One region of the Acidihalobacter sp. genome, then DNA from elsewhere that is predicted to be linked to it. Evidence: predicted binding sites of a transcription regulator. Region 1 holds the regulator's gene; the other holds the start of a gene.
The links. The regulator sigma-54, encoded in region 1, starts transcription at its own class of promoters, with help from an activator protein. The targets are predictions, from matches to a motif close to TGGCANGNTNCNTGCTT.
Positions count from the first base shown of each region.

Region 2: a site for sigma-54 is predicted at 4,242-4,258, ahead of glnA (glutamate--ammonia ligase). Genes of this name have one in related genera too.

Region 1 covers NZ_JARRQY010000005.1:10,722-18,036, forward strand. The annotation lists gene lptC (LPS export ABC transporter periplasmic protein LptC) at 1-540, shown strand, start outside; gene lptA (lipopolysaccharide transport periplasmic protein LptA) at 549-1,076, shown strand; gene lptB (LPS export ABC transporter ATP-binding protein) at 1,073-1,798, shown strand; gene P8014_RS02240 (RNA polymerase factor sigma-54) at 2,000-3,457, shown strand; gene raiA (ribosome-associated translation inhibitor RaiA) at 3,479-3,796, shown strand; gene P8014_RS02250 (PTS sugar transporter subunit IIA) at 3,789-4,289, shown strand; gene hprK (HPr(Ser) kinase/phosphatase) at 4,353-5,297, shown strand; gene rapZ (RNase adapter RapZ) at 5,294-6,154, shown strand; gene P8014_RS02265 (PTS sugar transporter subunit IIA) at 6,237-6,638, shown strand; gene P8014_RS02270 (HPr family phosphocarrier protein) at 6,660-6,932, shown strand; gene ptsP (phosphoenolpyruvate--protein phosphotransferase) at 7,096-7,315, shown strand, end outside.
Region 2 covers NZ_JARRQY010000034.1:49,587-56,901, reverse strand. The annotation lists gene P8014_RS12650 (thiazole synthase) at 1-318, opposite strand, end outside; gene thiS (sulfur carrier protein ThiS) at 420-620, opposite strand; gene P8014_RS12640 (tRNA (5-methylaminomethyl-2-thiouridylate)-methyltransferase) at 1,664-2,707, shown strand; gene P8014_RS12635 (sulfurtransferase TusA family protein) at 2,700-2,933, shown strand; gene P8014_RS12630 (cation diffusion facilitator family transporter) at 2,984-4,150, shown strand; gene glnA (glutamate--ammonia ligase) at 4,338-5,747, shown strand; gene P8014_RS12620 (DUF4124 domain-containing protein) at 5,898-6,452, shown strand; gene glnL (nitrogen regulation protein NR(II)) at 6,720-7,315, shown strand, end outside.

The DNA of each region.
Region 1 (7,315 bases):
CGCCTGTGGTACGGAGCCGTGGCACTAGCCACCGTGGCCATGGCCGCCTGGCTGCTGGGCCAGCTCGTTCCGCCGCTGAGCAAACCGCACCCGCCCACCAGCGGCGTCGACTACCGCGCCAGCGGTATCACGCTGACCCAGATGCGCACCAACGGCAAACCGCGCTACCGTCTGCAGGCCACGACCCTGACCCACACGCTACCCGACGACATCACCCACCTACAGGATGTCGTACTGACCGTCTACCCTCAGACCGGGGCCCCCGTCATCCTGACCACGCCCCGCGCGGACCTGCAGGCCGACGGCGAACACGTACACATGCCCGAGAGGGTGGTCATAACGCGTTCGGCCACCGACGGAGAACTCAAGCTGGTCACCTCCGACCTATACGTCAACATCCGCACCCAGACCGCTACCAGCCAGGCGCATACGACCATCGACGCTCCCGGTTACCATGTACAGGGGCTTGGCCTTCACGCCGACTTCGCCGACCATGTCTTCGAACTGCTGCGCGAGGTGCGCAGCACCTACCAGCGCTGACGACCACTATGCGAAACGATCTCATTAGCCCACGCCTGCTCCTGACCACCGCCCTGTTCTGCCTGGCGCCCCTGCCCGCCGCTGCGCAAACTCCGGCAGCGCCCGAGGCTCCGGTACACATCAGCGCCGACCATTTCCGCTTCAACCAGCAGAAAGGCACCGGAAACTACAGCGGCAACGTGGTGGTCACCCAGGACAAACTCATGATCAAGGGCGACAAGCTGGACATCCTCGCCCCCAACAGCGGACCGATCCAGAAACTGACCATGATCGGCACGCCGGCGACCTTCGAAGACACCACCGCCGAAGGCAAGCGCATCACCGGCCAGGCAAAGAACATGGTCTACAACCCCGCCGAACAGAGCATCGTGCTCACCGGCGACGCCCAGCTACAGCAGCGCGGCAACGCCTTCCGCGCCAGTCGCATCGTCTACGACATCCGGCGCGACCTGGTCGACGCCGGCGCGCCGGGACAACGCATCGAGGCCACCTACACACCCGCCACGGGCAAGACCGCGGAGACGCCAAAACAATGAGCGTGCTGCGCGGCACCGAACTCGCCAAGCGCTACCGCGGCCGCGACGTACTGGCCAGCGTCTCGCTGGAAGTCGCTAGCGGCGAAGTGGTCGGCCTACTCGGCCCTAACGGCGCCGGCAAGACCACCTGCTTCTACATCATGGTCGGCCTGATCCAGGCCGATGGAGGCAACATCCAGCTCAACGAACAGGAGATCACGCGTTTCCCCATGCACGCGCGCGCGCGCATGGGCATCGGCTACCTGCCGCAGGAAGCCTCCGTGTTCCGCCGTCTGAGCGTCGAGGACAACATCCGCGCCGTACTGGAACTGCGCAAGGAACTCGATGCCAAGGGCCGCGAGGAAGCGCTCGACGCCCTGCTCGAGGAACTCCAGATCGGGCATATCCACGACAGCCGCGGCTACAGCCTCTCGGGCGGTGAACGCCGGCGCGTCGAAATCGCCCGTGCCCTGGCCGCCGACCCCGCCTTCATCCTGCTCGACGAACCTTTCGCCGGCGTCGATCCGATTTCCGTACTCGACATCCAGCGCATCGTGCGCCATCTGAGCGAGCGCAACATCGGCGTGCTGATCACCGATCACAACGTGCGCGAAACCCTGGGTATCTGCCAACGGGCCTACATTCTGAGCGAAGGGCGCGTGCTCGCCGAAGGCGGCCCCGAGGACATCCTGCACAATCGCAAGGCCCGCGAGGTCTACCTCGGTGAAGACTTCAAACTGTGATGCCGCACCAGCGCTGCCTCGCGCACCTCGGCGGACGGCGCCTCCGGCCTCGTACGCCAGCAGAGCGCACCATGCGGATCGAGAGCACATCTTGCATCCGAGATGGATTCGATATAATCCTGGACATGACACAGCAAAAACCAGACAGGAGGCACCGGCCTGCTGGAGCGAGCGGCGAAACGCCGCAATGACGGAAACCCGATGATCAAGCCTTCGATTCAACTCAAGCTGGGGCAGCAACTGGCCATGACGCCCCAGTTGCAGCAGGCGATTCGCCTGCTGCAGTATTCCACCCTAGAGCTGCAGACCCACATCCAGGAGATTCTAGAAACCAATCCGCTGCTGGACAGCGACGAGGAAAACGACGAGAACTACCCGGCCGAAGATCAAGAAAACGACGACTCTACCACCAGCGCCGAAGACACGATCCCGGACGACCTGCCCGTCGACAGCGCCTGGGAGGACATCTATGAGCCGGCCAACGTACCAGGCTCCGGCAATGGCCGCCTTGAAGGCGAGGAGCGCGATCCCTACGAATCCCAAAGCGGGGGTGACGAATCGCTGATCGACCATCTGCTGTGGCAGATCCACCTCACCACGATGAACGATCAGGACCGGCAGATCGCCATCAACCTGATCGACGCCATCGACGAAGACGGCTACCTGCAGGAAGATCTGCCCACCCTGCAGAACAGCCTGACCCAGGAACTGGGACTGGAAGAGCCGCTCGAGATCGAGGATATCGAGGCGGTACGGCACCTCATCCAGCGCCTCGATCCGCCCGGCTGCGGCGCCCGCAACCTGTCCGAATGTCTGCTGGCACAGCTCTATGAACTGCCCGCCGACACGCCCTGGCTGGAAGCCGTCCGCAAGCTCATCGGCGAACATCTCGATCTGCTCGCCAACCACGATTTCAAAACGCTCATGCGCCGCCTCGAACTCGACGAGGCCGGCCTGCAGAGCGCAGTTGCACTGATACAGACGCTCAACCCACGCCCCGGTGCGCAGATCAGCGATCGCCGGCCCGAGTACATCGTACCTGACGTCATCGTGCGCAAGCAGGATCAGCGCTGGCGCGTCGAACTCAACACCGAAGCCATCCCGCGCCTGCGCGTGAACGCCACCTACGCAGCCATGGTCAAGCGCGCCGACACCAGCACGGACAACACCTACATCAAAAACCAGCTGCAGGAGGCACGCTGGTTCATCAAGAGTCTGCAGAGCCGTAACGAAACGCTGCTGCGCGTGGCCTCCGCCATCGTCGAACAACAGCGCGGCTTTCTCGAATATGGCGAGGAAGCCATGAAACCGCTGGTACTGCGCGACATCGCCGAGCAGGTCGAAATGCACGAATCGACCATCTCCCGCGTCACCACGCAGAAATACATGCACACCCCGCGCGGCATCTTCGAGTTCAAGTATTTCTTCTCCAGCCATGTCGGCACCGCCGACGGCGGCGAGTGCTCGGCGGTGGCCATCCGCGCGATGATTCGCAAGCTCATCGAAGGGGAACCTGGCGACAAACCCCTTTCAGACAGTAAAATCGCCGCCCTTTTGGGAGAGAAGGGCATTCAGGTGGCCCGCCGCACGGTCGCCAAGTACCGCGAGGGCATGAATATTCTCTCTTCCAGCGAACGCAAACGCCTGACGAAGGCCTGACAGACAACAATGGAGTCACCCATGCAGATCAACCTCACTGGCCACCACCTCGAACTCACCGACCCGCTGCGTGCCTACGTCGAAGAGAAATTCCAGCGCCTGGAGCGCCATTTCGACAATGTGATCGACGTACATGTCGTGCTCAGCGTCGAGAAACTCCGCCAGAAGGCCGAAGCCAGTCTGCTGCTCGGCGGCAACCAGCTGCATGCGGAAGCGGAAACCGAGGACATGTACGCCGCCATCGACGGTCTGGTGGACAAGCTCGACCGGCAGGTCGTCAAGCACAAGGAAAAGATCAAGGACCACCACAAGGCCGACGCCGACAAACGTCTTGCCTGAATCCACCAACGCTGTAGGTCACACCATGCAGATCGGCGAACTACTGAGCCTGGATCGCGTCGTAGACAACGCCGACGTTACCAGCAAAAAACGTACTCTGGAATTGCTCGGTCAGCTGCTAGGCAGTGAGGAAACCGGCCTTTCGGCCGATGAGGTTTTCGACACTCTGCTGGCGCGCGAACGACTGGGCAGCACCGGGCTCGGTGCGGGCGTAGCCATTCCCCACGGGCGCATGAAAGGCATCGGACGGGCAGTCGGCGCATTCGTCAAACTGCACGAAGGGATCGATTTCGACGCGCCCGACAAACACCCCGTCGATCTGCTCTTCGCATTGATCGTGCCGGAGGAATGCACTGACGCGCATCTCGACATCCTCGCTCAGCTCGCCAGACTGTTTCGTGACGCCGACACCGTTGCACAACTACGCCAGTGTACGGACAGCGAGACGCTTTACCGCGCACTAACCGAATGGAGTGCGCGGCACGCCGCCTGACCGGACAAGAATCCGGGGCGCAGAAGTGCCGAAAGCGCCCCGGAATTCAGTAGACTAGCCAGCATGGAATCCACTCCGCTGACTGTTCAGATGCTGTTCGAGACTCTTTGCGACAAGCTGCAGCTCGAATGGACGGCTGGGCGCAAGGGCGCACAGCGCGCACTCAGCAGCGCCCGCTGCCCCTGGGGCGGCGCCACGCTGGTCAGCCATCTCGACCTCATCACCACCAGTGCGGTTCAGGTAATCGGCCCGGCCGAGATGGAATATCTCACCGAGCTGCCGCCGGCCGAACGCGCCGAAGCCATCCGACATCTGTTTCAAGCCACCGTCGTGGTGCTGCTGGCCGACGGTCTGACCGCCGGCCAGACCCTGCGCGCCGCGGCCGACTCGCGCAACGTGCCGTTGTTCACCACGCCACTGGCCGAACAGGAATTGCTCAGCCAGCTGCGCTACTACCTCAGCGAAGCGCTTGCCGAGCGCATCACCATGCACGGCGTGTTCATGGAAGTGCTTGGCATCGGCGTGTTACTGGCCGGCGACAGCAACGTCGGCAAAAGCGAACTGGCGCTGGAACTGGTCACGCGCGGACACCGGCTGGTCGCCGACGATGCCCCGGAACTGGCGCGCATCACGCCCAACACGCTGCAGGCCCACAGTCCTGCGGTACTGCAGGACATGCTGGAGGTTCGCGGGCTCGGCGTGCTCAACATTCGCGCCATGTACGGCGACAACGCCATCAAGGACCGGAAGAATCTGCAGCTGATCATCGACCTGCGCCACGCCGAACCCGCCGCGACGGAAACCACGCGTCTGCAAGGCGTGCTGGCCGAGCGCGAACTGCTCGGCGTCACCGTGCCGGTCACCGTCATCAACGTCGCACCCAGCCGCGATCTGGCCGTGCTAGTCGAAGCGGCAGTGCGCAAGCATCAACTGCGCGATTCCGGCTACGATGCAGCCGAGGACCTGGCCCAGCGTCAGCTGCACCTGATCGAGGCCCAGCGCACATGAGACTCATCATCGTCAGCGGGCTCTCCGGCTCGGGCAAGACCGTCGCCCTGCATGCACTCGAGGACGAAGGGTTCTACTGCATCGACAACCTCCACCTCGGCTTGCTATCGCCCTTCGTGACCCAGTTGCTCACGCCACGCCTGAAACTGTACGACGCCGCAGCGGTCGGCATCGACGCACGCAGCGGCGTCGAGGAACTGCGCCGCTTCGACAGCATCGTGCGCGAGATCCGCGACCAGGGCGTCGAACTGGAGATCATCTATCTTCAAGCCGAAGTCGACACCTTGCTCAAGCGCTTCAGCGAAACCCGGCGCAAACACCCGCTGTCGCGCAAGGGGCTGCCGCTGATCGAGGCCATCCACCTCGAACGGTCGCTGCTCAGCGAAATCGCCGCGCATGCCGACCTCACCATCGACACCACGCACAGCAACGTCCACCAGCTGACCGCGCAGATTCGCGAGCGTGTCGGACGCGATCATACCGGCGCACTGTCGCTGCAATTCCAGTCCTTCGGTTTTAAACACGGCGTACCGACCGATTCGGATTTCGTATTCGATGTCCGCTGTCTGCCCAATCCACACTGGGAGCCGCGGCTACGCAGCCAGACCGGCCTCGATCCGGCCGTGCGCGAATACCTGGAAGCGCACCCCATGGTTGAAAACATGTACGACGATCTGCGCCGTTTTCTGGAGAACTGGATTCCCCGCTTCGAGGCGGAGAACCGCAACTATCTGAGCGTTTCAATCGGCTGCACGGGCGGGCAACACCGCTCCGTCTATCTCGTACAGCGCCTCGGCGAGCACCTGCGGGCCAACCGTGGCGCCTCCGTCACCATTCGCCACCGGGAACTGGAATGAACGCCCCCTCATTTACCCCGAGAACCCGCGCCTGGCGTGCAGTCTTGTCGCCGCAATTGTTTACGCGTAGTCTGCCCACCCCATGTCCGTCAGCCTCCTGCTAATCACCCACGGCAACATCGGCCGCGACCTCGCGGACACCGCGCGCAGCATGCTGGGCACCGACCCGCTGCCCATCGCGCAGCTTTCCGTGCCGCTGTCGGCCAATCCCGACAAGCTGTACGAGGACGCCCTCGCCATGTGCGAGCAACTCGACCGGGGCGAAGGCGTACTGGTGCTCACGGACATGTTCGGCTCCACACCGAGCAACATCGCCTGCCGGCTGAACCAGCTACCGCACGTGCGCATCCTGGCGGGCCTGAACCTGCCCATGCTGGTGCGGGTGCTCAACTACCCCAACCTGGACCTGGAAACACTCAGTGCGAAAGCACTGAGCGGTGGGCACGACGGCGTGCTCGACTGCCAGCAGTCGCGCCACAACTAGACTGCCGAGGAATCGATGACCATGAGCATCAGCCGCGACGTCACCATCATCAACCGCCTGGGCCTGCACGCCCGCGCTGCGGCCCGTTTCGTCAACCTCGCCTCACAGTACGAGGCCGCCGTCGAAGTCGAACGCAACGGCCAGAAGGTCAACGGCAAGAGCATCATGGGCGTCATGATGCTGGCTGCCGCCCAGGGCAGCAGCATCAAGCTCCACGCCGATGGATCCGACGCCGAGGACGCTCTCAGCGCCCTGGTCGAACTCATCGCACAGCGCTTCGGCGAGGATTCCTAAGAGCTAGACGGCCGCTACGCCAGCGCGGATTGAGGCGCCGCTGCCCGAGAGAGTCTTTGCGGGAGTACGGGTTGGCGTGGTATTTATGGGACGGAAAACTAGAGCCTGACACTGGAAGAGGACGCAACCGCATCCCTCCAGTCCAGCGAAGGGGAAAGCGGCCATGAGCTTGCTGCTCAACGGCATTGGCATATCACGCGGCGTCGCCATCGGCCGCGTGCACCGCTACGACTACACCGCCCCCGATATACGCCGCCACACCCTCGCCGTCGAAGCGATCGAACCCGAAATCAAACGTTTCTGCGCTGCGCTCGAAACCGCTGCCGCCGAACTGCGTGCACTCAAGACCCGGATTCCCGAAGACTCCTCGTCCGAAGTCGGAG
Region 2 (7,315 bases), on a different contig from region 1:
TTTCACCAAAGTGTGGCCATCGAGCAGCTCGCGCGCCAGGCGGCAGGTACGCACGGCGTCCGCCGCCGTGTAGCAGCCGGCGGTGTTGGGCAGCAGGGTGTAGCGTTCGGGAGATACGGCGTCGAGCAGGTTCGCTTCGCCGGGTTCCTGGCCGATGTTGGTGCGGCGCACGGCGAAGGTGACGATCTCCGCGCCGCTGGCGGCGACGGCGTTCGCGGTCTCGTCCAGGTCTTTGTATTTCCCCGTGCCGACCAGTAGGCGCGAACGATAGCGGCGGGTTCCGATCGCGAGGAGGTCGTCGGTATTGGCGTCAGCGATGCTTGCGGGATTCGTGGACATGGCGTTGTGTATCCGTTGAGCTGTTTGCGGGGTGTGCCACGGAGTGTTCAGGGTGGCCGTGTGACGGTTGCGGAGTCCGTTCACCCGCCTCCGATGGCGTGCACGATTTCGATGCGGTCGCCCTGTTGCAGGCGATGGTCGTCGAAATGGCTGCGGGGGACGACCTCCTGGTTGACCTCCATCGCCAGACGGCGGCCTTCGAGGTCGAGCATGGCGATGAGCTGGCGCGCTGTGATCGCCTCGGGTACTTCGCGGGCCTGGCCGTTGAGGGTTATCTCCATGGCTCTACTGTCCGGGTATTGAGGGTGCGATTCTACTCCTATCGCCAGCTTTTTGGGGTTCGTGTCGGGGATGGATGAGTGGTTGTGGTTTTGGTCTTGTGTCAGTAAACGCGGTGTACTTGTTGGCTTGGGTGATCGGTTTCGGGCGCGATTTGAGGTGTGGGGGGTCGCATGATCGAGGTGACGCGCCCGAGCCGATTTGTTCTGGGGGGTCGCATGATCGAGGTGACGCGCCCGAGCCGATTTGTTCGACGCATCCCTGCGCCTCACCCCTTCGGGGCTTGCGCGAAAAATCGTTCCCGACGATTTTTTCTTTGAAATGCGCAAAGAAACCGGCGAAAGAAACGCACCCCCAGGATCGCTTGTCCCTGTCGGGCGACCTCGCGAACGTACTCCTGAGCGCGGCCCGCAGCCATTCGCCATCCGGGCGAAGGGCTGCTTGGCCGGCGTCCTGCCGGCCATCCCCGCCCAGGTGCGCGCTCGCGAGGCAAGCGATCAGGGGGCCGAACGTCAAAACCGGGCGAGTCCGAAACTGAATCGTTCTAAATCAGCTTGGTAGCAGATCAAACATTTGGGTTGCGCCCTGTTTTGCCTCCCCGGTTCCCGTGTGGCCTTGCCTCGAGCGTGCGCCCCGGCGCGGGCTCGGGCGGCAGGACGCCGCCCGAGCAGGCTTTGCCAGGATGGCAAGTGCCTGCGGTGCCCCGCGACGGGGTGTGCGCTCGAGGTTTGCCCGTCAGGGACAAGGCCTCTCGGGTGCCTTATCTTTCGCCTCTTTACTTTGGGCATGCAAAGAAAGGGGGGCGGGCGCGTCACCCAAGGAGGGGCAATACTGGAAACGCCGATTCGCGCCCGAAACGAGTCTCAGCGCCAACAATGGAAATAGGTCTCACCGTAAAACCAACAGAAACCCCACACCTCGAATCAGGCCCGAAACAAGTCATCGCGGCCCTCTAGCGAGATACACCCAGGCGGATCAACTTCCCCTTTGCTAAAATCTCGCACCCAATTGCTCAAGTTAGCGCAGTTTCGCCAGAATCGCTCGTATGACTCAACGCAAGGCAGTAGCTCTGATCTCCGGCGGCCTGGATTCCATGCTCGCTACCCGTGCCGTAATGGAACAGGGCGTGCACGTCGAAGGCATCAACTTCTTCACCGGGTTCTGCGTGGAGGGACACACACACGCCATCCGCAAGCAGGACCGAGCCAAACCGAAGCGCAATAACGCACTGTGGGTTGCCGAGCAGCTCGGCATCCGCCTGCACATCGTCGACATCGTTGAGGAATACAAGGATGTGGTGCTCAACCCGAAGCACGGCTACGGGGCCAATCTCAATCCCTGTCTGGACTGCAAGGTCTTCATGGTCGGCAAGGCGCGCGAATGGATGCAGGCCAATGGCTTCGATTTCATTATCACGGGCGAGGTGATCGGCCAGAGGCCCAAGTCACAGCGCAAGCAAACCATGCCGATCGTTGCGCGCGAATCGGGGGCGGACGATCTGCTGCTGCGCCCTCTGTGCGCGAAGAATCTGGCGCCTACTCTGCCAGAGCGAGAGGGCTGGGTGGGCCGGGAGCAGCTATTCAACTTCTCGGGTCGCTCGCGCAAGCCGCAGATGGCGCTGGCCGAGCGTTTCGGTTTGGAGGACTATGCGCAGCCCGCTGGAGGCTGCTGCTTTCTCACGGACGAGAGCTATTCGCGCAAGCTCGCCGATCTGTGGCAGCACCGCGGTGAAAAGCGCTACGAACTCGACGACATCATGCTGCTCAAGGTGGGGCGCCACTTGCGCCCCCGTCCACATTTCAAGCTCATCGTCGCCCGCGAGGAAGGCGAGTCGCGCTTCCTTGAGGGTTATCGCAAGCAATTTACGCATCTGCACCCGATCAGTCATGGTGGGCCGCTGACCCTGGTCGAAGGCGAGTATCTCAGCGCCGAGGACCTGACCCTGGCTGCGCGGATCGTGGCGCGCTTCAGTCAGGGCCGCGACGCTGCAAGCGTCGAAGTCGCCGTCACGCAGCCCGGTGACGAGCCGCGGCGCTTGAACATTGCGCCGCTTCCGATTGGTGACGTCGCGCAGAGCTGGTATGTCTGAGTCCTCCGAGTACCAACTCGACGCGCGCCGGCTGCTCTGCCCGATGCCGGTGATCCGCGTGCAGGATCGGGTTAAGGGGCTGGCGACAGGTGACCGGCTGCGGGTTTTCTGCACCGATCCGGGCGCTCTGGCCGATGTCCCGGCGTGGTGCCGTGTACACGGCCACCGTGTGATCGAGACGCAGGAGATCGATGGCGAAGTGGAGATTCTGATCGAGCTCGGCTGAGCGCACGGCTATGGCATAATCGCCGTTCCGCCATCTTGACCCATCGCCTGATGCCCGACTCCGACCTTTCCACCCCCGATGTCCGCTTCGCCGCGATGCGGCGTGTCACTCTGGTCGGCGCGTTGGTCAATGTCGTGGTGTCCGCCGCACAGATCACTGGCGGCGTCTTCGCACATTCCCAGGCTTTGATCGCGGATGGCTTGCATACGCTCTCCGATCTGATCAGCGATGCGGTCGTGTTGTTCGCGGCCAAGCAAGGAAGCCAGGATGCCGACGAGGAACACCCCTACGGCCATCGCCGCATCGAGACCTTGGGGTCGGTGTTCGTCGGCCTGGCCCTGGTCGGCGTGGCTGTGGCGATCGGTTTCAATGCCGGAGAGCGTTTGTTCCATCCGGGACGTCTGTTCGATCCGGAGCCTCTGGCTCTGGCTTTCGCCGCGCTCGCCATCGTGTCCAAGGAAGCGCTCTACCACTACACCGTGCATGTCGCCAAGCGCGTGCGCTCCAGTCTGTTGCGGGCCAACGCCTGGCATCATCGCTCCGACGTGTTTTCCTCGCTGGTGGTGTTCGCCGGCATCGGCGGCACGTTGCTCGGCTTGCCCTACCTGGATGCGATAGCGGCCATCGTGGTCGCGGTCATGATTGCGCGCATCGGTTGGCAGCTGGCCTCCAGCGGTGTGCGCGAGCTTATCGATACCGGGCTGGAGCCCGAGGAGGTCGAGGCGATCAGGCGTACCATTCTCGATACCGATGGTGTCAGCGGTCTGCACATGTTGCGCACGCGCCGCATGGGCGGCGAAGCGCTGGCGGACGTGCACATTCTGGTCAATTCCCGTATCAGCGTGTCCGAGGGGCATCGGATCAGCGAAGCCGTCGAGCACCGCTTGATCGAAGAATTCGAGGAGATGTCGGACGTTACCGTCCACATCGATCCCGAGGATGACGAGCGTGAGGCGGCTTGTGCGAGATTGCCGCTGCGCGGCGAATTGATGAGTCGCCTGCGGGCGCAGTGGGGGCAGATTCCCGCGGCCTCCCTGCTGGAGAATGTCGGCCTGCATTACCTAGACGGCCATGTTCATCTGGAGTTGTTTCTGTCCCTGCGCGAAATGTCCGGGACGAAGGAGGCGAAGCAGATTGCACACGAATTGACCGAAGCGTCCAAGACCTTGCCGGAGGTTGGAGAGGTGATGGTCTATTTCCGCTGTGCAAGCACCTAATTTGGTGCGAAAACGATTTTGTTGCACTAGATTGGTGCGGCAAGCATTTGGGTCGTTCCGGCAAATCCTGGTGGCGGGAGCTTGCCGGGCTTGGCATTATTTCTGCTTATGACCGTCGAGCAGGAGCATTGCTGGAGCGATGCCTGTCCATTTCGAGAAACGTTCCACGCGTGAGGAGTCCATTAGCATGTCCCCGACAGACGTTCTGAACATGATCAAGGAATACGACGTCAAATACGTCGACTTCCGCTTCACCGATACCCGCGGCAAAGAGCAGCACGTGAGCGTGCCGTCCAGCACCGTCGACGAGGGCCTTTTCGAGGACGGCAAGATGTTCGACGGCTCCTCCATCGCGGGTTGGAAGGGCATCGAGGCTTCCGACATGATTCTGATGCCCGACGCAGGTAGCGCGGTCATCGATCCGTTTTTCAACGAGACCACCCTGAACCTGCGCTGCGACATCATCGAGCCTTCCAACATGCAGGGCTACGAGCGCGACCCGCGTTCCATCGCCAAGCGCGCCGAGGCCTACCTGAAGTCCACCGGTATCGCCGACACCGCATTCTTCGGCCCCGAGCCCGAGTTCTTCGTGTTCGATGATGTGCGCTGGGGCACCGAGATGGGCGGCGCCTTCTACAGCATCGACTCCGACGAGGCTGGCTGGAACTCCGAGAAAGTGTTCGAGGAAGGCAACATCGGTCACCGTCCCGGCGTAAAGGGCGGTTACTTCCCGGTGCCGCCGGTCGATTCGCTGCAGGATCTGCGCTCGGCGATGTGCGAAGTGCTCGAGGAAATGGGTGTGCCCGTCGAAGTGCACCATCACGAGGTGGCGACTGCGGGACAGTGCGAGATCGGCACGCAGTTCAGCACGCTGGTCAAGCGAGCGGACTGGAACCAGATTATGAAATACACCATCCAGAACGTCGCCCATAACTACGGTAAGACCGCCACCTTCATGCCCAAGCCGCTGGTCGGCGACAACGGCAACGGCATGCACGTGCACCAGTCGCTGTCCAAGGGCGGCGTCAACTTGTTCGCCGGCGATCTGTACGGCGGCCTGTCCGAAACGGCGCTGTTCTACATTGGCGGCATCATCAAGCATGCTCAGGCGATCAACGCCTTCGCGAATGCATCGACCAACAGCTACAAGCGTCTGGTTCCGGGTTTCGAGGCGCCGGTGATGCTCGCGTATTCCGCGCGCAACCGTTCCGCTTCGATCCGTGTGCCGTGGGTGTCCAGCCCGAAGGCGCGCCGTATCGAGGTTCGTTTCCCGGATTCGACCGGCAATCCCTACTTCTCCTTCACGGCCATGCTGATGGCCGGCCTGGATGGCATCCAGAACAAGATCCATCCCGGCGAAGCCATGGACAAGAACCTGTACGACCTGCCGCCGGAGGAAGAAAAGAAGATTCCTCAGGTGTGCAGCTCGCTGGAGCAGGCCCTGGCCGCGCTCGACGCCGACCGCGACTTCCTGAAGGCCGGCGACGTGTTCACCGACGACGCCATCGATGCCTACATCGAACTCAAGATGGAGGAGGTCACGCGCCTGCGCATGACCACGCATCCGGCGGAATTCGATATGTATTACAGCCTCTGAGCCGTTCAGGCGCAGCGGTTTGTCACGGAGACGCCCCGCACGGGGCGTTTCTTTTTTGTGCTGGTCTTTATGCGTGCGCCGTTTCGATGGTCACTCCAGGCCGACGAATGCGGCTTGCGGCGAGCGCCGTGCAGCGCCTATGCTCAAGGCATGCAGCGTTTATTGCTTTTCCTGGTCGTTTGCCTGGCCCTGCCTGTCGCGGTGGGGGCGCAGATCTACAGTTGGACCGATGCCCAGGGCAATACCGTCTTTTCCGACCAGAAGCCTCCGTCGGGCGTGGCGTCGCACTCGGTTGAACTCAAGCCTCTGAATACCGTGCCGGCCGCCCCTGCTCCCAATTCGGCCGCGCAGGCGGCGCCGCAGAGCGCTCCGGCCGTCACCGAGCAGGCCAAGCCGCAGCTGCGCATCGTCAGCCCCAAGAACGAGCAGGCCCTGCGTGCGAACAATGGCGATATCACCATCAAGCTGCAGGTCAGCCCGGAACTTGCCAAGGGGCAGGCGCTGCAGTTGTATCTCGATGAAAAAGTCGTCTACGTCGGCCGTTCGCTCGATGTTCGGCAACAGAATCTAGATCGTGGGGCTCATCACGCCTATGTCGTGCTGACGGATGTGCAGGGCCAGGTGTTGCGTCGTTCCAAGGCGATCACTTTTTACGTGTTGCGCCATTCGATTCTGTTCAAGAAGCCGGCCGGATCGGCTCCTTAGGGCCTGCTCACGCTATTGCGCGACGCGCTGGACTCCTCGTGGGTGCGGCGGCCAGCGCTTGGCCGGCTCCCGGATTGGAGCCGTGCGTTCTGCTGCGGCGGGTTCTGTGCCTTTTCTGTCCTCCGATATACAGCCCCTATTTGGGGCGTTTCGCCCGACAATGGTGCGTTCTAGTCCGTAGGGGAGCGGCTTGGCGGGGCTATGGGTGGGCGCGGATATTGCTTGAGCGTTCGATATGCCCCGGTAGGGCGGCTTTATGATGCCTTGATGAATCAGATTGCACTTCAAACTGGCACGATCGACGCGCACGCGATTCTGGACGGACTGACCACTTCGGTGTTCATGTTCGACCGGGATCTGCGTCTCGTATACCTCAATCCCGCCGGCGAGATGCTACTGGAACACAGTGCGCAAAACATGTTGGGTCAGCCGGCTGAAGCGATGTTTTCGGATGGCAACGGATTTGTGGAAGCGATGCGAGAAGTCATGGCGAGCATCCATCCGCAGACCGAACGTGAGAAAACGCTCACTTTGCCCGGCGCACGCGACGTCACAGTGGATTGCACGCTTTCACCTTGGATTACCGGTGAGGCGGTCGAGGGTTTGCTGCTCGAACTCAGCCAGATCGATCGTCAGCTGCGGATTACGCGGGAAAAACGCCTGCTGACCCAGCAGGCGACGGCGCGTCGTCTGTTGCGCGGTCTGGCGCACGAAATAAAGAATCCTTTGAGCGGCCTGCGCGGCGCCGCGCAACTGCTCGAACGCGAGTTGGATTCCGAGGGCCTGCGCGAATACACCGGCATCATCATCAGCGAGGCGGACCGCCTGCGGGCGCTGGTGGACCGGATGCTGGGCCCCAACAG